Regions from separate parts of the Paenibacillus sp. FSL W7-1287 genome, predicted to be linked through region 2. Evidence: a T-box and tRNA genes for the amino acid it is inferred to sense, from the RefSeq annotation. Region 2 holds a T-box; the other holds one or more tRNA genes.

Region 1 (15,254 bases), 840 kb from region 2:
GCTTTTCACCGAAAGATTTTGAAGTATTTCATATTCCTGGTCTTGAAGAACGCATGTCAGGCATTATTGAGCATATTAGACCAAAATTTCAGCGTATTGGCGAGCAGTTAGCTGCTGACATTAGTCCAGCTGTTGGCAACGAAATGTATCTTCATATCGCTAAGCATGCTCGGCGCACAGTAAATCCTCCAAACGATACTTGGCTTGCGCTATGTGCTTCAAAGCGTGGTTATAAAGCTCATCCACATTTTCAGCTAGGACTTTTTGATGATCATTTATTCGTTTGGCTCGCTTTAATCTATGAAGTACCTGGAAAGCGCAATATTGCTGCTTCCTTCCTCAATGATTTAGATGAATTTATCGCTCAAATTCCAGAGCAGTACGTCGTCTCTGTCGATCATATGAAAAAGGAAGCTACTCGAGCTTCGGAGCTTGATACTGATGGCTGGGAAAAATTATTGACAAGATTCCGTGATGTAGGTAAAGCAGAGCTTCTCATCGGTCAGCATCTAAAACCAAACGACCCGATCGTGCAGGATGAACAGCTGCTCATCGAGTTTGCAGCTCGCACCTATCATCAGCTTATGCCTTTATACAAGAAAGCATGTCTTGCTTATGCTTAATACGAATGAAAAGACTCACCTCATGCCCTTGCGTTGCTAGGCATGAGGTGAGTCTTTTTTAATTGATGTGTATCCTCTATTGCTCTACAAGCTTATTCGCATTACGATCTGCGAGCTTATAGTAATAAACGAGCAGCAGTGCTAGTAGGCTCAGTACGCCAGCTACAGCGTAAGGCAGTGTAATGGAGAATGAGAACAGAAACGCTCCAATTAGTGGGCCTGCAATCCTTCCTAGGCTGTCCATAGAATTGCTTAGACCTGATGCTACTCCAACGCTTACACGTGTCTTCAATGTAATTAATGACGTAATACACGGTCTTGTAATCGCATTACCAATTCCGAATACAACGATCGAGATCGTCGCCCAAGTAAAGCTATGTGCGCCAAGCAGCATAAAAAATCCTATGGCTGATATAATCAGTCCTGCAACGATAAACTTAGGCTCTTGACCAGGCTTCACATAACGACGGATGACTCCGCCTTGTATAACGGCTCCGGCAAGTCCTGAATATAGGAACATAAGTCCAACTTGACCAGGAGTAACATCAAAGCGCTCAATACCAAACAGCTGCAGTGTTGCTTCGATGAATGCGAGCGTAAATGTAACGAAAAATGCAAGCACGTATAAATATTTGGACACACCCTCAAATGCCTTCCATCGTGACACTCTCGGCTCGTCCTTAGATACTCGTGCGTCGGTATCCTTTAAGATTGTAATCGCAAGCAGTGTAGTTAAAAGCGAAAGTGCTGCAGCTACGAAGAAAGGCGTTTGATAAGAGATTACACTTAGCATCCCACCAATAGCAGGGCCAATCATAAAGCCAAAGCCAATGGAGATCCCTACGAAGGCCATTCCTTTCGTACGCGTTTCAGCCGTTGTAATATCAGCTACATAAGCGACGATAACCGAGGTTACAGCACCTGAGAATAATCCTCCTAGCGCGCGCGCCACATACATCAGTACAAGATTGCCGGCCACTAAGCCAAACATTAGAAAGCTAATACTAAAGCCGATTAAGCCCACAATTATTATTTTACGTCTGCCGATTCGATCAGACCATCCTCCCCAAACTGGAGATAGAATAAATGAAACTAACGAATAGATCGCAAGAATCGCACCATTATGTATTTCTGCATTGCTGGATGCTGTCTCTAATATGATCTCTGGCATAACTGGTATAATAATTCCAAATCCGATAAATGTAATCATTAGAATTGCCATGACGACAAGCATACGTTTATCCATATTTCTATATCCCTCCATCTTATAATCGTAACATAATCGCTCTGCTCTTAACTATGAACATTTCGTCACAACTTTTATCTTCAGTGCAGCTAGCTGTTATTTTTTGTTTTGAAATATATTGCATATCCTTTTGTTTTTGTTATACTCTATATGTTTGTACATCTGAAGAAAGGCAGGGATGTAAACGATGGATCATCATCGTACACCGCTCTTTACCGCGCTAACGAAACATGCAGCGCAGAACCCAGTACAGTTTCATATTCCGGGACATAAAAAAGGATTAGGGAGCGATCCCGAATTTCGTTCTTTTATTGGCGAAAATGCCCTGTCCATTGACTTAATTAACATTGCACCACTTGATGATCTACACCAGCCTACTGGAGTGATAGAAGAAGCTCAGCAGCTAGCTGCAGACGCATTCGGAGCTGATTACACCTATTTCTCCGTTCAAGGCACAAGCGGAGCAATTATGACGATGATCTTATCGGTATGCGCGCCTGGGGATAAAATTATTATTCCGCGCAATATTCATAAATCCGTGCTGTCTGCTATTATATTCGCCGGTGCTCGCCCAGTTTTTATCTCACCAGCTCAAGACAGTAAGCTTGGCATTGATCATGGGATTACGACTCGTTCGGTACGACGTGCGTTAGAGCGACATCCAGACGCAAAGGCTGTGCTTGTCATCAACCCAACCTATTTCGGCATTTGTGCCAATTTGAAGGAAATCGTTGAACTTGTTCACAGCTACCATATTCCCGTTCTTGTCGACGAGGCACATGGTGTGCTTATTCACTTCAATAAAAAGCTTCCAATGTCAGCTATGGAGGCTGGAGCAGATATGGCAGCTACAAGCGTGCATAAGCTTGGCGGTTCTATGACTCAAAGCTCCGTATTGAATGTGAAAAAAGGACTTATTAATCCACAGCGTGTGCAAACGATATTAAGCATGCTGACGACAACATCAACCTCCTATTTGCTGCTCGCTTCATTAGACACCTCTAGAAGACAGCTAGCGCTTTATGGTGAGAAAATTGCAGAACAAGCCATCGAGCTAGCTAATCAAGCACGTGAAGCGATTAACCAAATTCCAGGACTATACTGCTTCGGAGAAGAGATTCTAGGTGATGAAGCAACGTATGATTATGACCCTACAAAGGTGACGATACACGTTCGCCATCTAGGCATTACCGGTTATGATACAGAAAATTGGCTACGCGAGCATTTCAACCTTGAGATTGAGATGAGCGATATGTATAACATATTGTGCCTAGTTACACCAGGTGATAACTCAGAGTCAGTACAGAAGCTCATTATTGCCTTAAAAACATTATCTGAAACGTACTATGAAGGCGCAGAGGCTCGAGAGCTTGTCGTTAAAATTCCAGAGATTCCTCAGCTATCACTTACTCCTCGTGACGCTTTCTATGCAGAAACCGAGGTCATCCCATTCAAGGAATCGGCTGGACGTATTATTGCAGAGTTTATTTATGTGTATCCACCAGGCATTCCAATCTTACTGCCAGGTGAAGTTATTTCACAAAACAACATCGATTATATCATCGAGCATGTAGAGGTCGGCCTGCCAGTAAAGGGTCCTGAGGACCGCACAATCGAGCATGTTAAGGTGATCGTAGAGGAAACAGCGATCTTCTAGCAGCCCTCCTCCAATGTAATAGGAGTCCCTTCAGAGTGTATATAATCTGAAGGGACTCCTTTTTTATACATACCTCGATTTCCAATCTTCACCACATGCTGATCAGTTCTCAACTCTCCCCTAGCTTCCCTAATACAACACAACAATTATAACTAAAAAAATCCCGCTACAAATGCAGCGGGATACAGTGAGAATATTGATTTATCCTGAGATTAGAATACTGGAACCAGTGCTCCTTCATAGGTTTCCTCGATGAATTGCTTTACTTCTTCTGAAGTAAGAGCCTTAACAAGTTTTTGAATCGCCTCAGCGTCCTTATTATCTGGACGAGTTACAACGATATTTGTGTACGGCGAATCTTTATCCTCGATAAACAGTGCATCATTCATTGGATTCAATTGTGCTTCCAATGCGAAGTTCGTATTGATCAGCGCAAAATCGACCTCTTCCAATTGACGTGGAAGCATTGCTGCATCTAACTCAATAATGTCTAGATTTTTCGTATTCTCCGTAATATCTTTTTTCGTTGCAGTAATTCCTGCTTCTGGATTCAACTTAATGAAGCCTTGACTCTCAAGCAGCAACAACGCGCGTCCACCATTTGTTGGGTCATTCGGGATCGCAACTTTAGCGCCATCCTCGATTTCCTCTACAGATGTATATTTTTTAGAATAAGCGCCGAATGGCTCTACATGAATACCTGCTACAGCAACTAGCTCAAAGCCGTTTTGTGCATTTTGCTCATCAAGATAAGGCTGGTGCTGGAAGTAGTTTGCATCAAGCTGTTTTTCTTGCAGCTGAATGTTCGGTTGAACATAATCTGTAAACTCTTTTACCTCTAATTCGATGCCTTCCTCTTCAAGTGCTGGAGCTACAAACTTAAGAATATCAGCATGCGGTACTGTCGCACCAACAACAAGCTTTTCAAGCTGTGCAGGTGCTTCAGCTCCATTAGAGCCCGTTTCCTTATTTGTTGAGTTTGCCGAGTTGTTAGCTGCATCGTTTCCGTTTCCGCAAGCTGCTAAAACGAATACTAACGCTAAAGTAAGTACAGACAAAGACCATTTTTTCATACAGTTACCCCTCCAAAAAATCTTTTTTGTAAATAAGGCTTGATCTATATATATATTTCCTTATTTCCTCGAAAAATAAATCACTAGTCGGTCGCCAACCATTTGTAGTATTTGCACTAAAATGATCATAAACACAACGGAAATGAGCATAATCTCGGATTCATACCGATAGTAGCCATATCGAATTGCCAAGTCACCCAGCCCGCCGCCGCCAACCATACCTGACATTGCAGTATAGGAAACTAACGTAACGACTGTAATCGTCATACCGGCAATAAGACCTGGCAGTGATTCTGGTAGCAGAACTTTACGAATGACCTGCATCGTGGAAGCTCCCATTGCATAAGAGGCTTCAATGACGCCTTTGTCCACCTCTCGTAAAGACGTTTCTACGAGTCTTGCAAAAAACGGCGCAGCTGCAATAACAAGGGGCGGAATTGTCCCTTCTACGCCAGTAGATACTCCCATAATCATGCGAGTGAAAGGAATGAGAGCCAGAATCAATATAATAAAAGGAACGGAGCGGATGATGTTTACAACGAGTGACAATACTCTGTATATGGCTTGCAGCACGATGGAATTGGACTTTGAGAAAACAAATAGTATGATTCCAAGCGGCAGCCCGATAATAAACGTAAACAACGTTGCAAATCCCATCATTTGCAGGGTATCTATTGTTGCTCCTCCCATTTCATTCCAATCGATTGAAGAGAAATCCATTATTCCATCACCTCCACATCAAGGTCATGCTCTTGCAGCTTTTGAATCGTTTGCTGAACCGCATCCTCTGTACCTTCAAGCGCAACGATCAGTTTACCATAAGGAGTATCCTTAATCGTTGAGATTGCCCCCTGTAAAATAGCAAAGTCTACACCGGTTTCTCTAACCACCTGTGATAGTGTCGACTCATAGGTTTTTGAACCTAAATACGTAATATGAACGAGTCTTTTCCACTTCTGACCTGTCCGGTATACTGCATGCTCTCCGCTAAACGAATCACGATTGACAAATTCCTTCGTAATGAAATGCTTTGGCTTTAAGAATACCTCTGTAACGGGTCCTTCCTCAACGATGCCTCCAGCGTGAATAACAGCAACACGGTCACATATGCTTTGAATCACATGCATCTCATGAGTAATGAGCATAATCGTAAGGTTAAACTTTTTATTAATGTCTAGAAGCAAGCTAAGAATAGAATCAGTTGTTTGAGGATCCAGTGCAGAGGTTGCCTCATCACATAGCAGCACGTCCGGATCACTGGCAAGCGCCCTTGCAATACCTACCCGCTGCTTTTGCCCACCAGATAGTTGTGCTGGATATTTATTACGATGCTCCTCAAGGCCAACTAAGCTTAGCAGTTCTTCCACTTTGCTTTTTATTTCAGCTTTTCCAGCTCCTCTTATCGTTAGCGGAAACGCAATATTGTCATATACAGTAGCAGAGGACAATAGATTAAAGTGCTGAAAGATCATCCCGATCTTTCCTCTGTGCTGCTGCAGCTCTTTTTTTCCTAACCGCGTAAGCTCGACCCCGCCAACCCAAACCTCGCCAGATGTAGGTCGTTCAAGCAGGTTAATGCATCTGATCAACGTACTTTTTCCTGCTCCCGAATGACCAATTACACCAAAAATCTCGCCCTTTTCCACAGTCAAATTCAGCCCAGAAAGTGCCGTAGTTTGAGTTTTCTTTTTACCATAAACTTTTTTAATATTTTTTAGCTGAATCAAAGGTCTCCCCCCCTACTTGCTTGAGGCTATTTTCGTTAACCAATTATTTTATATATGTTAAGTCCGTTACACTCATTATATCCGACTATTCCCATTTGCTTTATTGCAATAACAATACTATACAATAAAATTGTTCTGTTGTCTCTCACATTTTTTCACAAATTTCGAGACGATTCAACGGAAACTTTATGAAATATTCATGAAAACGAGATAGACGCACAAAAAAACGGCCATGCATCAGTATGCACAGCCGCATAGTACATTGTTACTCACCGTTTTCGCTACGAGCAATTTCTTCGTAGATCGCTTGAACACGATCCCATTCCTCATCATCTTCAATACCAACAAGGAATGTTTCCTCTTCTTCTTCCTCGATTCGGAAAATAACACCATCGCGCTCTGGATCTTGACGATCAAGCAGTACAGCATACAATTGATCCTCTGATTCAAAGGTGTATACCATCACCATTTCACGCTCTTCGCCTTCATCATCGGCTATTATAAAGACATGCTCCTCATGCTCATGGTCATGGTCATGTCCGCATCCACAGTCTGGTCCGTGTTCATGTTCACTCACAGTCGTACCCTCATTTCACTAGAAATTTTGATTATGTAAACCATTCTATCCTAACAGAATGTGTGAACACGGTCAAATGAATTTAAGTGGAGGATATGATCTTCTCCGATGTAACGACCCACTCATCGCTAAATTCAGTTTGCATATAACAGCGAATGACATAATTACCGGAGGAACTAAAGCGATAGCTCGTCTCATCAGTAACGAACCAATAATTGTCTCTTTCCTTATCGACAGCAATTTTTTGAATGAGCGTTTCCTTGCCGCTTGGATCAACAATCGCAAATTTTACTGAATTCAGCTTGAATTGTACATTATCTACTTGAGCAAAGATTTTTATTTTCCCGCTAAAGCCTTTTGATACTTCACCAAATGTAGTTTCCGCGCCATTGCTGCTATTGTATACAAACATATGGACATTTGGATCATAGATCACTGCGGTTTTGCTGTTAGAGTTCCACTCAACGATTGCATTAAGTGATTCTCCAACTTTTCGCAGCGGTAAATACGTTGTATTTTCAAAGAGCACACCCACTTCGCCAATATTGATACCATTCACTAAAACCTTAATTTTCTGACTGGATGCATTTGCGAATATAATGGTTGAGCTCCATATCATCACTACGCAAACGAGCAGCAATAACTTTTTACCTTTCATGGTCTAACAACCTCCAGTATATGAGCTTCTAAATCGTTAGACTATATTCATATAAAAAAGTTGCGGTTAATGAAAGAAATTTAACGTTGAAAAATTTTACATTAATCATAATTACGCTACAATTTGTAATAATAACTACAATTCATGTTGAATATCCGCTATACTTCCGCTAAAATGCTAGCTATGGAAATATATTGTTCCAAATTTGACCAATTAAGCTTCATATTTTGTGATGTACATTACTGAAGTTTTGATCATAAACGACTATCTTTATAGATGAATGTCATGTGAGGAGGCATCTGCTTGAAAATTACGATGATTGGTACGGGAAATGCTTTTGCAAAAGCCTACTTTAATAACAATGCACTCCTTGAAACGGATAATATGAAACTTTTAATCGACTGTGGTATTACCTTGCCACATGCTTTATATCAATCAGGGAGAACATTTGCAGAGTTAGATGGTGTTCTAATTAGCCATATTCACGCAGATCATATAGGCGGACTTGAAGAGCTCGCTTATCAGATGATGTATACTTACGCAAGAAAGCCTACCCTTTATATTGCCGAAACATTAATTGAACCACTATGGAACCACTCCTTACGTGGCGGCCTTGTACAGGGGGAGCTCGATCACATTGAATGCTTCTTCAATGTCGTTCCACTTCAGCCAAACACAGATATTCAGCTTGCAGAGGATCTAAAGATAAAGCTGCTGAAGACAGATCATATTAAAAACAAAGACAGCTACTCATTTATTATAAATGATACTTTCTTCTACTCTGCAGACATGACTTTTAATCCAAAGCTGCTAGAGGAACTACACCAGGCTGGTGTACAAACCTTCTATCATGATTGCCAACTTGAAGGGCCGGGCCATGTTCATACAACCTTAAAAGAGCTGCTTACTCTTCCACTGGAACTTCAGCGGAAAATCAAGCTCATGCATTATAGCGACACAATAGGGAACTATATCGGTAAGACGGGTGCAATGGAAATTGTAGAGCAAGGCAAACCGTCAATTATCGAATAGGAGGGAGCTAATCTTATGCAGCACGAGGTTGTCGCGGTAAGAAGAAACAGTGAAGGAGATATTATTGAATTCAAGTTTTCCTCTGGAGAAGTTGTTGATTATCTACAAGCGCAGGAAATGGTGAAAAACGGAGAGATTAAAAACTTGCAGCTATTTAAGGGACGAGACCATGAGCAGCATATTCGGTCCATCCCTGACGATACCCCTGATAATAATCTCGATCAATTACCAACCTTTTAAATGAAAAAGGTAGGATGGGTTGCAAGAACCCCATCCTACCTTTTCTTATTTCGTATGCTGGTTTATTAGCTCTTTACGCATATTCCAAACCTTATCGCTAAGCACAACATCATATTTCTCAGGATTTAACTTGCGCAGCGTCTCAGGCCAAAATAGATCCAGCTGTGAACGGTGATAGTCAGCTATTTCCTTTACAGTCGGCAATTCATAAATGAGCTGTCCATTAACGAAAATCGGTGCAAGGATTGCCTGCACGCTGTAATTCTCCACTTTGCGTCTGATGTAGGGATGTGCAGGATCATATAGCATAAGCGGCTCTGCGCTACCCTCGAGCAGCTCATCATGCAGTACTATATAATCAGCCTCTGCCTTACCTGTTTCATTGCTTATAATCCGGTAAACATTTTTCTTACCAGGAGTCGTAATTTTCTCCGGATTGCCTGATATTTTAATGACAGGCTCATACTCACCTTCATTCTCTTTGGCAACAAGCTTATAGACTCCACCTAAAGCGGGGTTATCAGCCGCTGTTATAAGCTTTGTACCTATCCCCCAGCTATCAATACGGGCACCCTGCGCCTTAAGCTCCACGATAATGTTTTCATCCAAATCATTAGATGCAACAATCTTCACATCCTCTAATCCCGCCTGATCTAGCATCGTACGTGCACGCTTGGACAAATAAGCTAGGTCACCGCTGTCCAGACGTATCGCCTTCATGCGTTTACCTTTCTCAGCTAATTTCTTCGCTGTTTCAATCGCATGTGGTACCCCATCACGAAGGGTATCGTACGTATCAACGAGCAGCGTTACATCATCAGGCAAAGCCTCAGCGTAACGATCAAACGCCTCCTGCTCACTATCATGAATTTGCACCCATGCATGGGCATGCGTTCCTTTGGCTGGGATATCAAACAACATTGCTGCCCGCATGTTACTCGTTGCATGGAAGCCTACGATACAAGCCGCTCTAGCTCCCCATATCGCTGCATCAGCCTCCTGAGCACGCCTACTTCCAAACTCCATTAGAATGTCATTCGGAGCCACCTGCTTAATTCTTGCTGCCTTTGTAGCAATGAGCGTTTGAAAATTCACGAAATTCAATAACGCAGTCTCAATAATTTGAGCTTCAAATATAGAAGCTTCGACCCGGATGATCGGTTCATTCGGAAAAACTAATGTCCCTTCGATCGCAGCATATAAATCACCGTGAAATTTGAATTGGCGCAGTTCCTCTAGGAATGCCAGATCATAATTTTCCTCTTGATTTGCTAAAAACGCAATATCTTCATCGCTAAATCGTAAATTCTCGAGATAGCGAACAACTCGCTCTAAGCCAGCAGCAACGGCAAAGCCATTGCCAAATGGCAGCTTGCGAAAATATACATCAAATACTGTTTTTTGATGATGCGTATGATGCTTCCAATGCGCGTACATCATATTAATTTGATATTTATCTGTATGCAGCATCAAATGCTGTTCTGTCATCACTTACACCTGCTCCTTCTTACAACCTTAGTCGCTGTAGATATATGTATGGTAATGGTTTTATTATGAAGTTTTTTTGTAAGATGTCAAATAAAACGAAAAGAAGATAGGATTCAATCCTACCTTCTTTTCGTTTTATTATGGAGTGATTAGCTTCACTTTATAATGCGATGCAACATAGGTTTCAGCAATAGCTGTAGAGATAACCTGTGGATACATTTTATTTGGATCAGGATCGACTTGTTTAATCTTTACATATGCTGTATCTTGATCAAATGTAATTTCTGTAATAGCGATGCCGTAGCCTGGATGAGGCACAGTTGCGCTTACCGTTACTTTATTTACTTGATCCGTAACTTTTTCTGTTTTGAAAGTAACATCCGTAAGTGCAGATGGCTTGTTCTCATCGTCTTTATTACCGAATGTTTCATCAACGAAGGTTAACGCTTTATCTAGCCAAATCGCAGCTTCTTCACGAGTGATCGGCTTAGTAGGATTGAAGTTACCATTTTTGCTTAATTCAGCGAATTTAAGCAATAATAGCTTTTGGATTTCATCCTTGTATTCATCCTTAGCTTTATCAATATCTTTATAGTCGATGTGCATCATAATTAATGCGTAGTCACCTTTACGGTCGACTTGATTAATTAATAGTGCAGCGAATTCTTCGCGAGTTATGGAAGCATTCGGATTAACATTTTTGTCTAGTTCAATTCCGTTATAGAACCCATGTAAAAATGCCTCTGAGTACCATTTTCCATCCTTCACTTTTTTGTAAATATCACTTACTTTAGGCTCTTTTACAAATTTAATATGAGATAAATCAAGCTCGAACGCCTCATCAAGCATGACAACTGCTTGTGCATAGCTTAGCTTAGCTTGAGGATGATATGAACCCTTACCCTTTCCTTTGGAATCACCCTTAATTACACCGCGCTCCTTCAAATGAGTAATGTGCTTCTCTCCTTTCAGCCCTTTAATGTCGCCGAAAGCAGAAGCAACAGGAGTTAATGCCAGTACCATTAGCAATGATAATACAATAGCTGTTATTCGTTTTCCTTTCACATCAATTCCTCCTCGTAGTTATAATAGCTTCACTCGAATAAACGGTCATAACCGCTAATATGTTGCGCACTAGTGCATAAATTAAGTCTAATGCACTATCCTATCAATCTGTAGCCTAACCAGCCTATGTACAATTACTCACAAATAATATGTTGCTAAATGTTGTATGCTATGTTAATATATCTATTGTCGCTATAAATATACAGGACGGTAACTCAGCGGGAGAGTGCTACCTTGACAGGGTAGAAGTCGCGGGTTCGATCCCCGCCCGTCCTACCAGTACATAAACGTTCGAACCCCTTGATAATCAAGGGGTTTTTCTTGTTTTCTTAACTTATTTAAATCTCACTAAACACACTCTAGTAAATTATTGTTGGGGACGAACTGGGGACGAGAATGCACCAAGGTGTAAAAACAAAAAATGGGCGACCTTTATTATACCAATTAAAGAGTTCCCGCCAATAAAGGTGAGAGCTATATTCACTGATTAACTTTCAAATATTTGACAATAATATAAGTATTAAATTAAGGGGGGGTGTTAGATAAAATGAATAAGAATAATCCAAATCCGATGAACGAATGCGAGCAAATGGTTCAGATGTTGATTCAGCAAACGACTCACTCCTACCACGTTTATGAACAATTAAAACAACAAGAACAAAAAAGTGCTCAGCAATTTCAAAATTTAATTTCAAAAGAGCGTCAAGCTATACAAACTATACATACTGCTCTTCAATCTCACCAACAAGCTATTTCTGAAATGGAGCGAATAGTAGAAATGTATAAGCAAATTACACCCTCAGACAACAGTTCATCTTCAGACATTTACAGCTCATCTTCAGACAATCATTTCTCCAGTCAAAGTGGGCAACAGTTAACAAACTAAAATTTTATTGATTTTACCAACAAAAAAGCCCCTCCACCACTAATGCATAGGGGCTGTGCTGTAACTATTTAGTAAGTTTAGCTATGTATGTTTAGTTGAACACCGTTAAGTTTGGTTAGATACTGAGGGAGGACTTAAATCCTCCTTCTGTAATTTCTATAACATTTGCAAAATCTTAACTAATAGAAAATATAGTACATTGTCTGCGGTGCAAGCTATACTAGCAAGCGATTATTAGGATTGATTGGAATAACCAATATTTTATAGAAGCATTAGAGGTCATGCGCAGTTTTGTTTCAACACCTACATATACATATCAATGGAGAGTAGAATTTTACTCTCCTCTTTTTGTTCATTCTATAAATTGAAATTCGTCTTGATCATATTAGCTACTTCGCAGGCAGCTAGACGCGTATTGTTAATTCTTATGTAGTTCTCTCTTGTTATCTCGCCATCAAGGGAGTTCAAGCGATGCTGCTCTGCTGTCCTAATTAATTCCTGCTCCGAACGTGTGACATCTCGTTTGGTTGGTTTGTGCTCTAATCTATGAGGCGTTTTATTCCTTTCTATTCTCTCCTCTAGATCAGCTTCTAGCTCTACAAAATAAACCTCTCCGCCGTTGTTTTCGAATATTTTACAAACCTTATCGACATAGTCCCAGTCACTTTGTAGATCAAAGCCCCAAACATAGGTGAAAATCATTCCATACATATCGCTAGCAGCTGCTGCTTCAAAAACATCTTCACGGAATTTATTCACTAATCTCCACATTTCGTGGTTAAAGCCAAAATAGGGAGCTAATAACTCAATCGTCATATGATTGTGGAACAGATTTAGATCTGTAATCCTCTCAAGCTCATGTCCCACAGTCATTTTCCCTACTGCTTGCGGTCCAAATATCATCACAAACTTCACCAGCATCGCCACCTCGTAAGATAATTCCTTATAATACCAGAATATACTTTTCAAAGATACGATAATTTCTTTAAAATAAAAAATCCACTAAGCTAGGCTTAATGGATGGACATGACTCTATTCTATTAAATATACATTTTCAATAAATGGTGCCGAGGACCGGAATCGAACCGGTACGGTAGTCACCTACCGCAGGATTTTAAGTCCTGTGCGTCTGCCAGTTCCGCCACCCCGGCGTATAAGTATATTTGAATATGTAGAGTTATGTAAAGCAATGGTGCCGAGGACCGGAATCGAACCGGTACGGTAGTCACCTACCGCAGGATTTTAAGTCCTGTGCGTCTGCCAGTTCCGCCACCCCGGCAAAATAAATGGTGGGCCCTGAGGGACTCGAACCCCCGACAAATCGGTTATGAGCCGACTGCTCTAACCAACTGAGCTAAGGGCCCTCGATCATATAATGAATGCTATCATTACCGACTAGAGAATTTGGTTGCGGGGACAGGACTTGAACCTGTGACCTTCGGGTTATGAGCCCGACGAGCTGCCAACTGCTCCACCCCGCGTCATTGAAAATTTGTCCACTCGCAATGGCGACATGAATTAATATACTATAAACAAACATCTCACGTCAAGCATTTTTTACAACATTTTCTTCAGATTTTCTCATTCATTATTTTTCGAGCCCTTAGCATCGTTTTATTGGCGGTGTGCAGGCATATATCTTACACCGTATTTTCCTCGATTTGATTTGTAGATTTCAATTTCTTTGGGGCATTCCATACCATACATCCAATAATCATGCTCCATACGCTGAACAACACAGCTTGCTTGAAATTTCGATTCATACAATCGAATCCAGTACACCCACATATTCCTTTTCACCTCCATTGATAAGGATAGCGTGCCCAATTTATGCAGCTTCATTCAGCGCTACGTGAACATTGAGGCTTCAATTGCTGTTGTCCTCTGATTTTAGCGCTCCGTAAACAATGAGGCTCCATTTGCTGTTGTCCACTGATTTCAGCGCTCCGTAAACAATGAGGCTCCATTTGCTGTTGTCCACTGATTTCAGCGCTCCGTAAACAATGAGGCTCCATTTGCTGTTGTCCACTGATTTCAGCGCTCCGTAAACAATAAGGCTCCAATTGCTGTTGTCCACTGATTTCAGCGCTCCGTAAACAATAAGGCTCCATTTGCTGTTGTCCACTGATTTCAGCGCTCCGTAAACAATGAGGCTCCAATTGCTGTTGTCCACTGATTTCTTGAAGAATATTATATGTAGAAATCAGTGGACAAAGGCAAACGCTTCGCTTTTACGCTCTCATTGTTTACTCCGCTGGAGAGTTTGTTGGGGCTTGTGCTTCGTAGTTCTCTTCACCTTACTCCGCTGGAGCGTCTTTGTAGGTTGTATCTGCGTAGTCCTCTTCACCCTGACTCCGCTGGAGCGTCTTTGTAGGTTGTATCTGCTTAGTCCTCTTCACCTTATAATTCACTAGGGCTTAGTTTCTTCGATAACAGTCTCATCGTCCGTTGGAGTGCTTATCATAGACTCTAGCTTCCTTTCTCACACCTAACTAATGTTAGATAGGTATTTATGTTCAGAAGTCGTCGACGTGCCTTATACGGTCTGAGAACGTCAGGCTGACCTGTGCCTTTTCAATATAGTGTGCAACTATGTAAACTTTGCTAGCGTTATTATTAACAACTGGATAATTAAGGGAGGGTGAGTTTTGTGAGTACAAAAATACTCATTATATTGCTTTGTTGTAGTGTTACTCTATTAACTGGCTGTAATAAAGAAACCCCTGATGAATTATTAGATGTCCATATTCAATATTTAGAATCCTATGGATGGCACATTCAAGAGAAGCTTAGTGAGAATAGTGAAGTCATGAATTATTATCCTGAACGTATTGAATCGTTGCGTATTTCTTCAGGTTTAGATTTAGAGCCTTATAGAGGACAAGAACTTTATATTACGGGTTATGTGCTGGAGGAAAGACAGGCTTCTGGAGAGAAAGTGTATGCCTCCATTTATGAATTAGACGGTGAGATCATTGGAGG
Region 2 (15,254 bases):
TTGATTACAGCTGGAGCAGCTCCGCGAAGCAATATAAGACATTGTACGAACAGCTTATATCATAAGAATTGGGGGAAAGTCGGTATGGCTCGACATTTGGTCATTGGCAACGGTAAAATGCTCATAAATATGGATCAGCATGGCTTTATTCGCGATATTTATTATCCATATGTAGGTCAATTAAATCATGTCGGGGGACATTATTGCAGAGTCGGTATTTGGGTGCAGGGAGAGTTTAGCTGGCTCGATCACTCGGAATGGAAGTTTGAGCTGGATTATGTAGAGGATTCTCTTGTTACAAATATTCGAGCTAGGCATGATCGACTGGGGATCGAGCTTCAGATCAACGATGGTATTCATCAGAGGGAATGCATATATCTAAAGCAGATCACGATACGCAACCACCGAGATAAAGCACGCGAAGTCAGGCTGTTCTTTCATCAGGATTTGATGATTGAAGGAACAGAGGTTGGTGATACCGCACTGTATTACCCTGATAATCAGACCATCGTTCATTATAAAAGATCGAACTACTTTATGTTTAACGGCTTAACGGATGAGGGAGGAATCGTGCAGTACTCCACAGGGGTGAAACGATTCAATACGGCGGAAGGCACATGGAGAGACGCAGAGGATGGCGTGCTGATGGGTAACGGCATTGCACAAGGCTCAGTAGACAGTACACTGTGTCTAAAAACTACGGTAGACGGCGAGAATGAAAAAACAGTATTTTACTGGATGTCGATTGCACAAAACCTTGATAAGGTAAAGGAGCTCGATCATTATGTAAGGGAGCATCACCCAGAACGTTTGCTTAGCCGTGTCGTAGTATATTGGCGCCACTGGCTGGAGCGTGCTGAATCCGATCTGGGCGACCTGCCTCCACAGGTTGCGAAGCTGTTTAAGCTCAGCCTACTGATCGTTCGAACACAGACGGATGAGCATGGCGCGATAACTGCAGCGAATGATACTGATATTCTGCAGTACAATCGTGATCATTACAGCTATATGTGGCCACGAGATGGCGCACTTGTTGCTGATGCGATGTCACTAGCAGGGTATCAAAGCATGATTGCCCCGTTCTTCACCTTCTGTGCCAATGCCATTACTAGTGAAGGTTATTTGAACCACAAGTATAATCCTGACGGCACCGTTGGCTCCAGCTGGCATCCATTCATCGTTCAAGGGAGTGAAAGACTGCCTATTCAAGAGGATGAAACCGCACTTGTGTTATTTGCTTTATGGCAGGATTACACTAGACATCAAATTATTGAGCTTCCTCAAGGCTTATATTCGAAGCTTATTCGTCACGCGGCTAATTTCCTAAGCAGCTTTATAGAGCCTGAGCTGAATCTCCCTAAGCCAAGCTATGATCTATGGGAAGAGCGTTACGGCATATGGACATACACTGTTGCAAGTGTGTATGGCGGATTAATGGCAGCAGCTAATTTCACGGATTTGTTCGGTGATTACGAGCGAAGCGATCATTATCGCCGCACTGCAGAGAGAATGAAGCAAGGAATGCTGGAGCATTTATGGAATGAGGAAGCAGGAAGATTTGCTCGAGGCTTGATTTATAAGGATGGCAAGTGGGTAAAGGATATGACGCTGGAAAGCAGTATGTTTGGAGTGCTGGATTTTGGAGTATTGGCCGTTGATGATGAGCGTGTGCAAAAAACGATGAAGTCAATAAAGCAAGGCTTAAGAGTGAAAACAGAAATTGGCGGAATTGCACGCTACAAAAACGATTATTACTTCCAGCAAACGAGTGATATTGATCGTATTCCAGGCAATCCTTGGATTATTTGTACGCTTTGGGTTGCGAATTTTGAGATTCAAACAGCTGCTAGTCTAGCGGATTTGGAAAGTCCGAAGCGCACACTCGAATGGGTGACTAAGCATGCGCTGCCGAGTGGTATTCTACCTGAACAGCTGAACCCCTTCGATGGGAGTCCGTTATCTGTTGCACCACTTACATGGTCGCATGCGACACTTGTTCAATCTGTCTGCAAGTACGCTGCTAAATATAAAGAACTGAAGCGGTTATAAGTAATAAGGGATGCGAACCATACAAGCTATTGGTTCGCATCCCTTTTATTAGGTAATACGTATTGGATTATTGCCTTTTGCCGGTTTTCAGCAACTAGTCTTCGGCCATTGCCAAGCTGAATATTGCCTGCTTGAGAGTTTGATATCACCTTTATCGTGTCAACCTCAATTGTATGAAGTTGATTGGGAAGCGGGGCGAGCTGTGCCATATAAGCGTGCTCTGTTTTTCCCTGTGGCAGCAGTGATTCCAGTTCAACTACAGGCCTAGTAAATAGAGAATAGTGCTCAAATAGAGGCTCATCGGCTCCATAGACCGAACGATTACGCTCAATGGACATCGATTGATTGTATAAATAGCTATGATCACGATCTCCTACCTGAATGATAGAGCTGGTTGAATTACTTAAAACATTTAATAGCTTTACGTTAACAATCGTATCCTTACTCATAGCTCCTCCATTAAGGCGTCAGTGCATGAAAATGAATGTGTGCTGACTCTATTTGATGTTTCTCTTATGTCCATTCTTCACACTCCTGTTTAATGAAGGGAAAGGTCCAATCTGAATGCCAGACTGCGGTGTCTCAAGTGTTGAATAAAGCATCACTTGATCGTTGTCCCCAATTTGTAAATTAGAGCTTGCGGACAAGTCGAGCACATCGATCGCCCCGACCTTTAGCTGTTGCTGATGAATATGAATATTCATAATAATGATCTACTCCTTATTTTCCTGACTTAATCGATACAAATATTGATCGATCGCACTTTCAATGTCAGCGAGGGTGAGCTTAATTAATTGCTGCTGGAGCTCTTCAATCTCTATACTCTCGTTTTTGCTTTGCTGCACATCAAAATAATAATGAACACGAGCTGGCAGCTGTCTATCCAGGTCTTCGATAATAAGCTTTTTATGTTCTTCATTGATTTCGAGCTGAAGCAGGGAGCTCTGTCTGTCAATGTAAGAGTCGAAGCGCTGTTGAAGCGACAAGCGTATATGCTCGATGCATGTATTAATGAGCTGCCCATCACTTGACGACGTATCATCATTCTCTACTGTAGACTGTCGTTTGTTTTTTGGCTCTGCTGAACCCGCAGCATATTGTTGATGCAGTCGGTTCTTTAATCTTGTATTGGGCTTGGCTACATCACGTGGTGAGCTCGGTGTTGATCTTTTGAATGATGGATTAGCTGAATCGTTGCCGTTGGTATTGTAGGGGAAAGGTGGTGCAGCATTGGCGTTCTGCTGCTGCATGACAAAGTCCTCGATCATCATCGGCAATTGCTCGGGATTGCTAGTGGATAATCCAATTTGCAATGAGCCTTCTAATGTATCCACCTTTAATTGGTCAAAATGATATTCGATTTTTTCTACATGATATATCGGTGAAGAATGCTCTTGCATGGCAAGCTGCTGTTTGATTCGTTGTAGCTCATGCTCCAGTCTTTCAATCGTCTGCTGCTGCTCTTGCATGCGTTGTTCTATGCGAATGGCCCATTGCTGCCAAGCATGAAGCGGATTAGAAGGAGGATCAGAGTTGTACATATCAATCAGAGCCCTTCTGTATTAATTTGGATTCGGCAAAGGTACAAGTGAGGGACTGAAAAAATCTTCAGGTTCAAATTCGTCGTATGTTGAACCGGGAATCGGCTGCCCCGTTACATAGGAGGCAGCATTTATCCCGCCAGATGTACCAATTTGAAGCATCGAGCTATTACTTACCGATTCAATTCGTATCGTTCCAACATAGATATGCTGCTGTACATTAAACATTATGAAGAAGCTCCTCCCAGGTTCGAATCAATTTCATTATCGAGCGTATTCGTTGCACTCATCCCCGAATTGGAGTTCGCTAGGCTTCCTGTTATAAATGAACCAGCTCCTGCAAATGTTTTTGACGCACTATTAGGTGTGACTCCAACCGCATCTCCGAATTGAACCACTCCTCCAGAACCGTTACTGACGATATTGACGAATCCTACAAAGGCTGGCATAGCCTCACCTGCTTTCCATATTTTATAGTAGTCTATGCATCAAATGCCTAGTGGTGACAATGTTTGAAGGTTAGGTGCCCACTCCAAGCGACATGCATATGCTATATAAACATTAATCAAAAGAAGGTGAGGAAATGAATAATTGGTCTGAATTGCAGAAATGGTTAACGACAACAAACTTTGAAAAAAGTATGGAGGCATTAAAGGATATACCAATCGTAGAGCAGTTTTTTAATAATATGAAGTCTGGCTCGAATGAAGAGCGATCCGCTCTAAAAAACTATCGATTTAAAGAAGGAAAAGAGTATCTTGATGTGCTATATGAGCTGCCTGCTCATACCAATATCGAGGATATAAGGCTTTATATTCGTGAGGATTATGTACGGATTGAAGGATTGCCAGATGAAACGATTGAGATGATTAAGCTGCCAAGGCTCGTAAAGGCAAGGAATTGTCGAGCCAAGCTAGTAAACGGTGAGCTGTATATTCGACTAATGAAAAGACCAAGGTCAAGAAAATTTTATGAGCATCACATTCAAAACTAGCTATTAAAGTCATGATCTAGTATAATGTCTAGTGATTGTCATACGTAATGTGAGGGAGTGTACACATTGTCAGTCGTAGATGTTAGTGCTGTATCAGCGGACTTTTTTATACTTGCTGTCGTTTTTATTTTGCTTATTTTTGGTTTGCTTAGCTTTGGGATATTAAAGATGTTTCAACAGCGCTTCCGTACAGGTTGGTTCAGCTTTGCGGGTGCGATCGTTAGCTCTATCGTATTTATCGTAATCATTAATGTATGGTATGTGCAATAGACGGAGGTGGCATTATGAACTTAACAGCCGCATGGTTTGTTATTAATATCTTTTTTGTCGCTTCGTTTATTGTTACGCTTTTTATGCATCGTGCTGTAATGATGTCTGCTACGTCACCCGGCGATTCTAGCCGTAACAAAAAGCTTAAAATAATTCGCAACAGCTTTATTGTAGCAACTGCAATATTATTCGTAGCGATGAGTGCGACTTTCATCAGCAATATGTATATTAATGGCTAAGCTCTCTTTCTAATTAGAGAGCTTTTTGTTAATGATAGAATATAACGTGAATTTTGATGGAGGAACCGTTATGCAGACGATAGAAGAAATTGTTTCTCTTATGTCATCGCAAGGCTTAAGAGTAACAGATCAACGGAAAACGTTAGCAAAATTATTTTTTGAGACGAAGGGCTATCTATCCCCCAAGGATGTTTATGATTATATGGGAAAAACGTATGCTGGTCTTAGCTTTGATACGGTATACCGCAATCTGAGGGTGATGGAGGAGCTAGGTGTTATTGAACAGGTGATGTTTGAGGATGGCGTTAAATTCAAAATCCATTGCCGTGAGCATGATCACCATCACCATATGATTTGCCTGGATTGTGGTGCAACGTATCCAATCAAGTTCTGCCCGATGGAGCAAACGGACGTCCCAGCAGATTTTAAAGTGATGCGTCATAAATTTGAAGTTTTCGGTCAATGTAAGGCATGTGCCTTGCAAGAAGGAGAGCAGTAAGGTGAGTAAACCTAACGCTTCCTCGCTTGCAGCAAAGCTGGCAAAGGCACCTATCTATGGCTATCGCCGGTTTATATCGCCGTTAAAGCCACCAACGTGCCGCTTTTATCCAACTTGCTCAGCTTATGGACTTGAGGCGATCGACAAGCATGGTGTGCTCGCAGGCTCGTGGCTGACGATTAAGCGAATCTGTAAATGCCATCCTTTTCATCCTGGTGGAATAGATTACGTACCAGAGCCTAAGACTAAGCAAGAACATAACAACTAGTTATGTGCCTGACTTGACTTTCATACACATATTTTCTATATTTAATTTATATCATGAGCCAATGAAGAGATGAGTACATTAGAGGAGCCGTATAGAGAGTACGGTGCTTGGTGGAAGCCGACGGGCAATGCTAATGGAAGATGGTCTTGGAGGCACTTTTTTCGAGCATAGGTTGTAAGGGAAAAGCGTAGGTCTGCGTTAAAGACAATACCTATCGGTGTAATGAGCAAGCGCTGCAGCTTTGCAGTGTCTTGGAAATTGGGTGGTACCACGTGAGTTAAACTCTCGTCCCATGTTGGACGGGAGTTTTTTGTATTTAAAAATAAGGAGGGGTTATGATGAGCCATAACAAAAGCTTTTACATTACGACACCAATTTACTATCCAAGTGATAAGCTGCATATTGGTCATGCTTACACAACAGTAGCAGGGGATGCGACTGCACGTTATAAGCGTCTGCGTGGCTATGATGTATGGTACTTAACAGGTACGGATGAGCATGGTCAAAAAATTGAACGCAAGGCACAAGAGAAAGGTCAAACGCCTAAGCAGTTTGTTGATGATATCGTTAAAGGGATTCAAGAGCTTTGGAAGAAGCTTGAAATCTCCAACGATGACTTCATTCGTACAACAGAGGATCGTCATAAAACGGTAGTTGCGAAAATTTTTCAGCAGCTGCTAGATCAAGACGATATCTATAAGGGAACTTACGAAGGCTGGTACTGTACACCTTGTGAATCCTTCTTCCTTGAGCGCCAGCTGCAGGATGGAAACTGTCCAGACTGTGGACGCCCAGTTGAGCTTGTTAAGGAGGAAAGCTACTTCTTCCGTATGAGCAAATATGCAGACCGCTTACTGAAGCATTATGAAGAGCATCCTGAATTTATTCAGCCAGAATCCCGTCGTAACGAGATGATTAACAACTTCATTAAGCCCGGCCTAGAGGACTTAGCTGTTTCACGTACAACGTTCGATTGGGGCATTAAAGTACCGAATGATCCGAAGCATGTCATCTATGTTTGGATTGATGCGTTAACAAATTACATTACAGCCATTGGCTATGGTGATGAAGAAAAACAGCAAATGTATGAGAAATATTGGGCAGCTGATGTGCATCTGGTTGGTAAGGAAATCGTACGCTTCCATACGATTTACTGGCCAATTATGCTGATGGCATTAGGACTTCCGCTTCCTAAAAAAGTATTCGCTCACGGCTGGCTTTTGACGAAGGAAGGGAAAATGTCGAAGTCCAAGGGCACCGTTGTTGATCCGGTTGTATTAATTGATCGCTACGGCTTGGATGCGCTTCGTTACTACTTGCTGCGTGAGGTGCCATTTGGTTCAGATGGTGCATTCACACCTGAGAATTTTGTTGAGCGTATTAATTTTGATCTTGCAAATGACCTTGGGAATCTTCTCAACCGTACCATTGCGATGATCGAGAAGTATTTTGATGGAGTTATTCCAACAACGATTACAGCTACGACTGCCTTTGATGCTGAGCTTGAGAAATTTGCAAAGCAAACCTTGTTACAGGTTGAGACTGCGATGGAGAACATGGAGTTTTCCGTTGCCTTGACGGCAATTTGGCAATTCGTTAGCCGTACCAATAAGTACATCGATGAAACACAGCCATGGACGCTTGCCAAGGATGAAGAGCAGCGCGACCAGCTTGCATCTGTAATGAATCATCTTGCAGAATCACTTCGTTCGATCAGCATTATGCTACAGCCGTTCCTTACTCATGCACCACGTCAAATTTGGGAGCAGCTTGGTATTGCAGAGGGTGTGTCAACCTCTTGGGATACAATCGGAAGCTATAGTACGATTCCAAGTGGCACGAAGGTTGTTAAGTCTGCACCGATCTTCCCACGCCTTGATGTTGAGGAAGAGGTTACTTTTATCGCAGAGTCCATGAGTGGTGGTCAAAAATCGTCAGCGCCAGAGCTAGAAGCTAAGCCAGATGATCTAAAAGATGAAATTGGCATTGAGGACTTTTCTAAGGTCGAGCTTCGTGTCGCTCAAGTGTTAGCAGCTGAGCCTGTGCCTAAAGCTGATAAGCTATTAAAGCTGCAGCTTGATCTTGGCTATGAGCATAGACAGGTTGTCTCAGGTATTGCTAAGTTTTATAAGCCTGAAGAGCTAGTTGGTAAAAAAGTGATTTGTGTTACCAATTTGAAGCCAGTTAAGCTTCGTGGCGAGCTGTCTCAAGGTATGATTTTAGCTGCATCGAAGGATGATCAGCTAACGCTTGCAACGGTTCCCGATAGCATGCCTAACGGTGCAATCGTAAAATAAGAAACAGTATGAAAAATGAGTATATTGCCAAAGCTGGCAGTATACTCATTTTTTTTAATCTTAATAGTTGACATTACGATTAAGAGAGAATATAATCAAAATCGTAATAGTAACGATTACTATTAGAGATGAAAATTAGGAGAAGAGAACCGTGAAAAAGAGAAACGTAAAAAACAAAGCTTTATCATTTCTCATCATTATGATCCTTGTTCTTATGACAGCATGTGGAAATAACGAGCCAGAAGCTGCACAGGATGCACAGGATAACAAGATTAGTGTCGTAACCAGCTTTTATCCCATCTATTATATGACATCTGCAATAGGCGGAGAACATGTAAAAGTTACAAATTTAATTGCAACGGGAATCGAACCACATGATTGGTCTCCTAAGAGCAAGGATTTGTTAACCGCATCGAAAGCCGATCTATTACTCTATCATGGTGTTGGACTAGAGACATGGATTGATAATTTTAAGCAAGGACTTGAGCAGGACAGCAATGTCATTGTAAAGGAAGTTAGTACAGGCATAGAATTGATTGACACGACTGCAGGTGAACATAGTCATGGAGATGAAGAAACTACATTGGATGAGCATGAAGAGCATGACCACGAAGATCACAACCATGATGCCGATGAGGAAGCAGCTGAAGAGCATGATCACGATCACGGTCATAGTCACAGCCATAGCCATGGATTAGATCCTCATACTTGGGTTTCACCCAAATCTGCTTTAATTCTAGCAGAAAACATAAAAAATAGTTTAGTGGAAGTAGACACGGAGCATGCAGAAGCATACGAGCAAAATTATGAAAAGCTAAAATCCGATATTATTGAGCTAGATACAAAATATGAGGAACAGCTAGCACAAGTAGAAAGACGCACGATCGTCGTTTCCCATCAGTCATTTGGTTATGTAGCAAGAGATTACAATTTGGAGCAAATCTCTATTATGGGCTTATCACCAAGTGCAGAGCCTCGTGCTCAGGATATTAAGCGCATTGCAGAGCTTGTGAAGGAGCAAGGTGTTAAGGTAATATTTTTCGAAGAGCTTGTTTCAGATAATTTAGCTAAAATGCTAGCTTCCGAGGCTAAGGTTGATACGAATGTCATTTATTCATTGGAAGGCTTAACGACGAAGCAGGAGCAAGCGGGTGAGAACTACCTCACTTTAATGGAACAAAACTTGCAAAATATAGTTGAAGCATTACAATAGATATATTGGAAAGTGGAATGGCTACGGAGCTTGCTTATAGAAGCTCCGTTTTGCTGTGAAGGAGGATGTTATGAATATAGGAACAGAGGCATGTCATCGGGACATTATAACCGTCGATTCGGTTTCTTTCTCCTATCAGCAGCGTGATGTATTTAAGGATGTTAGCTTTAGCGTTATGGAACGGGATTTTATTGGATTAATTGGAACCAATGGTGCTGGTAAAACGACGATGCTTCGAATCATCGTTGGACTACTCAAGCCGACGTCTGGCGAGGTTAGGTTGTTCGGTGAACCGATCTCACAGTTTAAGGCGTGGGATCGAATCGGCTACGTACCTCAAAGAAACAATCTTAATCCTTTGTTTCCAGCGACTGTGAAAGAGGTTGTCTTGTCGGGACTGTCAGGAAAGCGTAAATGGTTCGGGCGTCATTCTCGCGAGGACTACCAGAAGTGTGATGATGCACTTATGGCGATGGGAGTAGAGGATCTTGCTGAAAAACGAATTGGTCAGCTTTCTGGGGGACAGCAGCAGCGTGTATTTCTAGCTCGTGCACTTATTAATACTCCGTCGCTGCTTATACTAGATGAGCCGACCGTTGGAATTGACTATGAAACGCAGGAAAGCTTCTTTCATATGATTAAACATATGCACCAGCATCATAATATGACGTTTTTAATGGTCTCGCATGATATGGAAATGATAAAAGGCTACTTAGGTGAAAGCCCCGCTTCAACTGCAGGGAAGCTGAACTTCTATATAAGACATTCCCATGAAACACAAGATTGTATTGAAGACAATTTAGCACATAGTCTGAAGCATTTACGCTCTCAGATGGAAAGTCAGAAAGAAGGTTAAGCGCTTGGACATAATTATGAGTGGTTTTTTTCAGCGTGCATTAATTGGAGGAATGCTGATAGGTATTACTGCTCCGTTAATGGGCATTTTCCTAGTATTGCGAAGACTGTCCATGATCGGTGATACGTTAAGCCATGCGGCAATTGCTGGAGTCGCCTTAGGGTTTGTTATCGGTGATTTCCCAATATTATTCGGTCTTATCTTTGCATTGCTTGCATCCTTTGCGATTGAAAAATTACGTAAATCGTATAAATCATATGCCGAGCTTTCATTAGCTATTATTATGTCTGGAGGAATTGCGCTTGCATCTATATTCTTCACTCTAGGCAGAGATTTAAGCATGGATGCAAATAGCTTTTTATTCGGATTTATTTATACGTTAACACCAATTGATCTGTGGACGATGCTGGGCGTTACGGTGGCCGTTCTATTAATTGTAGGAAAGCATTTGCATGGTCTGTTTCTTATTACATTTGACGAAGAAGCTGCCTCAGTTAGTGGAATGCCTGTCAGCTATTACAATATACTTATTAGTGTACTAACTGCGTTAGTGATTAGCATTTCGATTAAAATTGTCGGCGGGTTACTCGTCTCCGCATTACTGACCATACCTGCTGCTTGTAGCCTGTTGCTTGCAAAAAGCTTTAAGCAAAGCATCGTCATTGTAGTACTCGTAGGAGAAATAGCCGTCATCTGTGGCTTATTAATTGCAGGAGTTTGGAATTTGGCAGCTGGGGGTACGATTGTGCTAGTCCTAATCGCATTTTTGCTGCTTATTTTACTCGGTCGAAATATTTTTTCACGTATTGCCTAATTATGTAGATATGAGGTGAACGAAGTGAATGAGATCACGCTATGGATTGCCTTGGCAGCTGGAGTTGCCTCGTTTATCTCTCCATGCTGCTTGCCGCTCTATCCGTCCTACCTGTCTTACATTACGGGGATATCGGTAGCTGAATTAACCAATACAGAAAAGAACAGAAAAAGCCGTTGGCTAATGGTTAGTCATACATTCTTTTTTATACTAGGCTTTAGTACGATCTATTACGCTTTAGGCTATGGTACAAATGCATTCAGTGAGTTTTTTAGCGAGTATCAGGATCTAATCCGAATGCTGTCAGCAATTTTAGTCGTTTTAATGGGACTTTTTCTTCTTGGAATTTTTCAACCACAGCTACTTTTAAAGGATACAAGATTTAACTTGATTCCTAAAAAGACAAGCTACCTTGGCTCGTATCTTTTTGGAATCGGGTTTTCTGCTGGATGGACACCATGTATGGGGCCAGCACTTGCGGCTATTATCAGTATGGCGGCAGTAGAGCCTGGCACTTGGTTCTCGTTAACGACGGCTTATTCGCTAGGCTTTGCTATTCCATTCTTCGTTATGGCATTCTTCTTGGGGCAAGCTCGTTGGCTGTTAAAGTATTCAGAACGCGTGATGAAAATCGGTGGAGCCGTTATGATTCTTATGGGGATTTTGTTGTTTACAGATCAGATGACGAGAATTACGGTTTGGCTAAATATGATTACACCGGAATGGCTGAAGTTCTAGGTTGTGGTGCTTTGCTCGAACGTAGCAATAAGCAAAGAAGCTTACATATGTAATTCGCTGGAGCATTTTGTTTTGTTTACACATACGCTGCGCATCGTTGCTTGGCTCCAAGCGGCTTTTGTTCTCGGATTTTTTTAAACTTATACCGAGTGGTAAAAATCCTCGAACAAGGCCGCCCGCTGGCGCTTTTCCGCCAAGCACCGCTGCTCCGCTTGATGTAGAGCTTGAGTGAGTGAGTACAGGGAAGCTGTGTGAGTCTTGCTTTGCTCAAGCAAAGCAGGATTGGTGGGGTAATTGTGGGTGTCTCAATGAAGCTGACCCTCAGCGGAGGAAGAAAGAGAATCTGGAAAACGAGAGTGTAAGAACTCTTTGTTCCGGAGCGTTTAACTGGTTACAGTATCCAGCTTTTTCCTACAAAAAGTTGCAGTTTTATACAGTATAAGTGTATGATAGATCAAGTGACACCAACACAACGGTGATGAAGCAATGATGGGGGGTTCTTCAATGCCCACTCCGAGCATGGAAGACTACTTGGAACGAATTTATAAGCTTATGGAAGAAAAAGGATATGCTCGTGTATCGGATATTGCAGAAGGTTTGTCCGTACATCCTTCTTCTGTGACCAAGATGATTCAGAAGCTAGACAAGGATAATTATTTAATCTATGAGAAGTATCGTGGATTGATTTTAACACCCAAAGGTAAGAAAATGGGCAAACGGTTGATGGAACGACATCAGCTGCTAGAGGCTTTTTTAACAACGATTGGTGTACAGGATGAAAATATATATCATGATGTTGAAGGCATCGAGCATCATTTAAGCTGGGACTCTATTACATGTATTGAATCTTTAGTAGAATATTTCCGAAGAGATGCTACGAGATTGGAAGAGCTGCAGCAAATTCGTAAGGAAATGGATACAGAATAATGGCATAGGTAGTCATAGACTTAATTGCAGCAAAAAGCCGAGCGATACAATCGCTCGGCTTTTTGCTGTGAAGGCTGATGCTTTTAGTGGTAACGTGGTGTGTCGCTATCGTCTCTTCCGCCCTCAATGACTTTAAAAGGTACCGTTTTTGAACGAGGGCGCTCCTTTTTTGCTTTGCTTTGTCTTACGGCGCTTTGATACGTACCGCGAGTTTTTGACTCTTTGCTAAGGAAAGCAGGAGGCCGTTTAAGGAAGTAAAAGATTAATCCGAATAGCACGATTGGAATAATGATAAACATTTTGTTATCCTGCCATGTTTGGATAATACCAATCAATATCAGTAAAGCTATCAGTGTTAGGACAATGTAGCTGATCACTTTGGATCTCATGCTGCGTTGCTCCTTTCCTTACGATGGTTGAATCGTACCGTTAGCATTTTGCTTTTCTAATTCTAGCATACGATTAAATGAAGCAATTGATACTTCGACTTGATCATTTTGTGGCTCTTTTGTTGTTAACAGCTGTAGCCAAAGACCAGGAAAGCCTAGAAAGCGTAAAACAGGAATATCACGTACAGCATTCGTCGCACGTAGTACCTCATAGGAAACACCTAATACAACTGGCAGTAGTACAATACGAATCCATATCCGTTCCCAGATGGAATCCCAAGTAAAGAATGGCATGGAATAGATGACTACACCGATAATGACCGTGAAAATAATAAAGCTTGAGCCGCAGCGATAATGCAGTCTGCTGAAGCGCTGCACATTTTCTACAGTAAGCTCAACTCCAGCTTCATAAGCTGAGATGACTTTATGCTCGGCACCATGGTATTGAAACAACCGTTTAATAATCGGTGTTAGTGTCATTAGGTATAAATAAACAAGTAGAAAAATAATTTTGATAAGTCCTTCAAGTAAATTATGAGCAACTTTATTCGTAAAAAGATTACTGAATAGCAGCTCCTCTACCGCAGCAGGTGCTGCAGTGAAAATCAGCTTACCGAAAATAAAGGAAAGCACCCCGATGGCAGCTACGCTGAAAATCATCGTCAAATCCCATTTTCCTTCTTTTTTCTTTGCCTTCTCAAGCTCCTTGTTGCGTTCCTCCTCGGTCATATCCTCCATCTCGTCCTCAGCGTATTTATCTGCAGAGAAGTTAAGATGCACGGAGCCCTTCGCACTGGATTCAACTATGCCTACGACACCTCGTACTAAAGGTATCTTTTTGAGCTTTTGTACCCAAGGTATCGTCGTTTTAGGTACTTCGAGATATTCTATTTCATTATTTTTGCGTCGAACAGCAGTAACGTTGACTGTTTTTCCGGCGAACATAACCCCTTCAATAACAGCTTGACCACCATATATATTACGAGAATTGTCTGACAAGTATAAATCTCCTTCCCCTTAATGCTTGCTTTCGCTTCTATAGCTTTATTGTACTTGATTTTATGGCAGATGGAAAGCCAACGACACGGATAAGGCTAGCGCATCTTGTTTATACTACCATTACAGCTTGCTATAAGAATGAAGGGAGGCCATATTCGTAATGAATAAATTTATCTTTAAAAATTTGCAGCAAACAGGTGTGACAAAGCCGCTTCCATTTGCCTTGAAAATCGGTTTTTTTGCAGGACTCATATGGGGAGCTTTAAGGCTAATTGCGTACTATTGTAATTTCACCAACCAGCCTGCAGCATTTCTAATTAAGATGTGGATTGCAGAAGATCAGCTGAATACGCCATTCGCTCATACGGTTGGTACGATATCCTTTATCATCTTTTCGATGCTTGCATCATTTATTTATATGTGGTTCTTTAGAACGCTGGAAGGACCATGGCCTGGTATATGGTATGGACTTGGATGGTGGGGATTGCTTTTCGGTCTTGGGCCTATACTTGGCTTTACGAAGCTCACAACGAACGTTACATTTACAATCGCCGCAACAGATTTTTGCTTCTTTATTATTTGGGGGATGTTCATAGGCTATTCGATAGCTTTCGAATTTACAGATGAAGCTTCACGTGAGCCTGCTAGCTCTACGTAAGCTTGAACTTGCACTTCTCAAACTGCATGGATTGTGGTAAAATGTCAAAGGCTTATCGTATGAGCTAAGATATGCAAGTTGGGAGGTGCTGGACATGCATCGAATCGAAGTGCTTAATGGACCGAATTTGAATATGCTGGGCATTCGCGAGCCAGGCGTTTACGGCAGTCAATCGCTTTCTGCAATTGAAGAAATGCTGACGCAAAAGGCTAAGGAGCTAGGCGTGCAGCTTAACTTTTTCCAAACTAATCATGAAGGTGAAATGATCGATCGTATACACGCTGCACATGGTCAAGCAGCCGGAATTATTATTAATCCTGGTGCTTGGACGCATTATAGCTATGCGATTCGGGATGCACTTCAAGCAGTATCACTTCCCGTAGTAGAGGTACACCTTTCGAATATACATAAAAGAGAGGCCTTCAGACACCATTCCGTTGTTGCTCCGATTGCAATTGGACAAATTGCAGGATTTGGGCCAACAGGTTATTGGTTAGCGCTAC

Evidence for each region. A T-box is a leader RNA that pairs with one kind of tRNA and senses whether it is charged. The one in region 2 lies ahead of metG (methionine--tRNA ligase), so its partner is inferred to be a tRNA-Met.
Region 1: it encodes a tRNA-Met, which carries the amino acid that the T-box ahead of metG (methionine--tRNA ligase) is inferred to sense. The anticodon was not compared.

The regions. Positions count from the first base shown of each region.
Region 1 is NZ_JBBORD010000001.1:2,776,412-2,791,665, forward strand. Features, by position in the region: gene NSQ99_RS12660 (YktB family protein) at 1-623, shown strand, start outside; gene NSQ99_RS12665 (MFS transporter) at 700-1,869, opposite strand; gene NSQ99_RS12670 (aminotransferase class I/II-fold pyridoxal phosphate-dependent enzyme) at 2,057-3,526, shown strand; gene NSQ99_RS12675 (MetQ/NlpA family ABC transporter substrate-binding protein) at 3,739-4,599, opposite strand; gene NSQ99_RS12680 (methionine ABC transporter permease) at 4,660-5,319, opposite strand; gene NSQ99_RS12685 (methionine ABC transporter ATP-binding protein) at 5,319-6,326, opposite strand; gene NSQ99_RS12690 (DUF1292 domain-containing protein) at 6,592-6,903, opposite strand; gene NSQ99_RS12695 (stalk domain-containing protein) at 6,986-7,561, opposite strand; gene NSQ99_RS12700 (MBL fold metallo-hydrolase) at 7,859-8,593, shown strand; gene NSQ99_RS12705 (DUF3892 domain-containing protein) at 8,609-8,833, shown strand; gene NSQ99_RS12710 (nicotinate phosphoribosyltransferase) at 8,879-10,321, opposite strand; gene NSQ99_RS12715 (S-layer homology domain-containing protein) at 10,460-11,386, opposite strand; tRNA gene NSQ99_RS12720 (tRNA-Val) at 11,591-11,665, shown strand; gene NSQ99_RS12725 (hypothetical protein) at 11,934-12,272, shown strand; gene NSQ99_RS12730 (AAA family ATPase) at 12,630-13,187, opposite strand; tRNA gene NSQ99_RS12735 (tRNA-Leu) at 13,335-13,423, opposite strand; tRNA gene NSQ99_RS12740 (tRNA-Leu) at 13,463-13,551, opposite strand; tRNA gene NSQ99_RS12745 (tRNA-Ile) at 13,560-13,636, opposite strand; tRNA gene NSQ99_RS12750 (tRNA-Met) at 13,678-13,753, opposite strand; gene NSQ99_RS12755 (hypothetical protein) at 13,887-14,078, opposite strand; gene NSQ99_RS12760 (hypothetical protein) at 14,140-14,397, opposite strand; gene NSQ99_RS12765 (DUF4830 domain-containing protein) at 14,923-15,254, shown strand, end outside.
Region 2 is NZ_JBBORD010000001.1:1,934,268-1,949,521, forward strand. Features, by position in the region: gene glgA (glycogen synthase GlgA) at 1-65, shown strand, start outside; gene NSQ99_RS08625 (glycoside hydrolase family 15 protein) at 85-2,049, shown strand; gene NSQ99_RS08630 (spore germination protein GerPE) at 2,076-2,498, opposite strand; gene NSQ99_RS08635 (spore gernimation protein GerPD) at 2,547-2,753, opposite strand; gene gerPC (spore germination protein GerPC) at 2,763-3,590, opposite strand; gene NSQ99_RS08645 (spore germination protein GerPB) at 3,612-3,818, opposite strand; gene NSQ99_RS08650 (spore germination protein) at 3,818-4,039, opposite strand; gene NSQ99_RS08655 (Hsp20/alpha crystallin family protein) at 4,174-4,584, shown strand; gene NSQ99_RS08660 (hypothetical protein) at 4,651-4,854, shown strand; gene NSQ99_RS08665 (hypothetical protein) at 4,869-5,093, shown strand; gene NSQ99_RS08670 (Fur family transcriptional regulator) at 5,164-5,592, shown strand; gene yidD (membrane protein insertion efficiency factor YidD) at 5,594-5,860, shown strand; T-box leader at 5,913-6,156, shown strand; gene metG (methionine--tRNA ligase) at 6,196-8,157, shown strand; gene NSQ99_RS08685 (metal ABC transporter substrate-binding protein) at 8,309-9,370, shown strand; gene NSQ99_RS08690 (metal ABC transporter ATP-binding protein) at 9,441-10,226, shown strand; gene NSQ99_RS08695 (metal ABC transporter permease) at 10,243-11,040, shown strand; gene NSQ99_RS08700 (cytochrome c biogenesis CcdA family protein) at 11,065-11,778, shown strand; gene mntR (transcriptional regulator MntR) at 12,283-12,705, shown strand; gene NSQ99_RS08710 (hypothetical protein) at 12,789-13,094, opposite strand; gene NSQ99_RS08715 (DUF1385 domain-containing protein) at 13,113-14,039, opposite strand; gene NSQ99_RS08720 (YqhR family membrane protein) at 14,254-14,751, shown strand; gene aroQ (type II 3-dehydroquinate dehydratase) at 14,846-15,254, shown strand, end outside.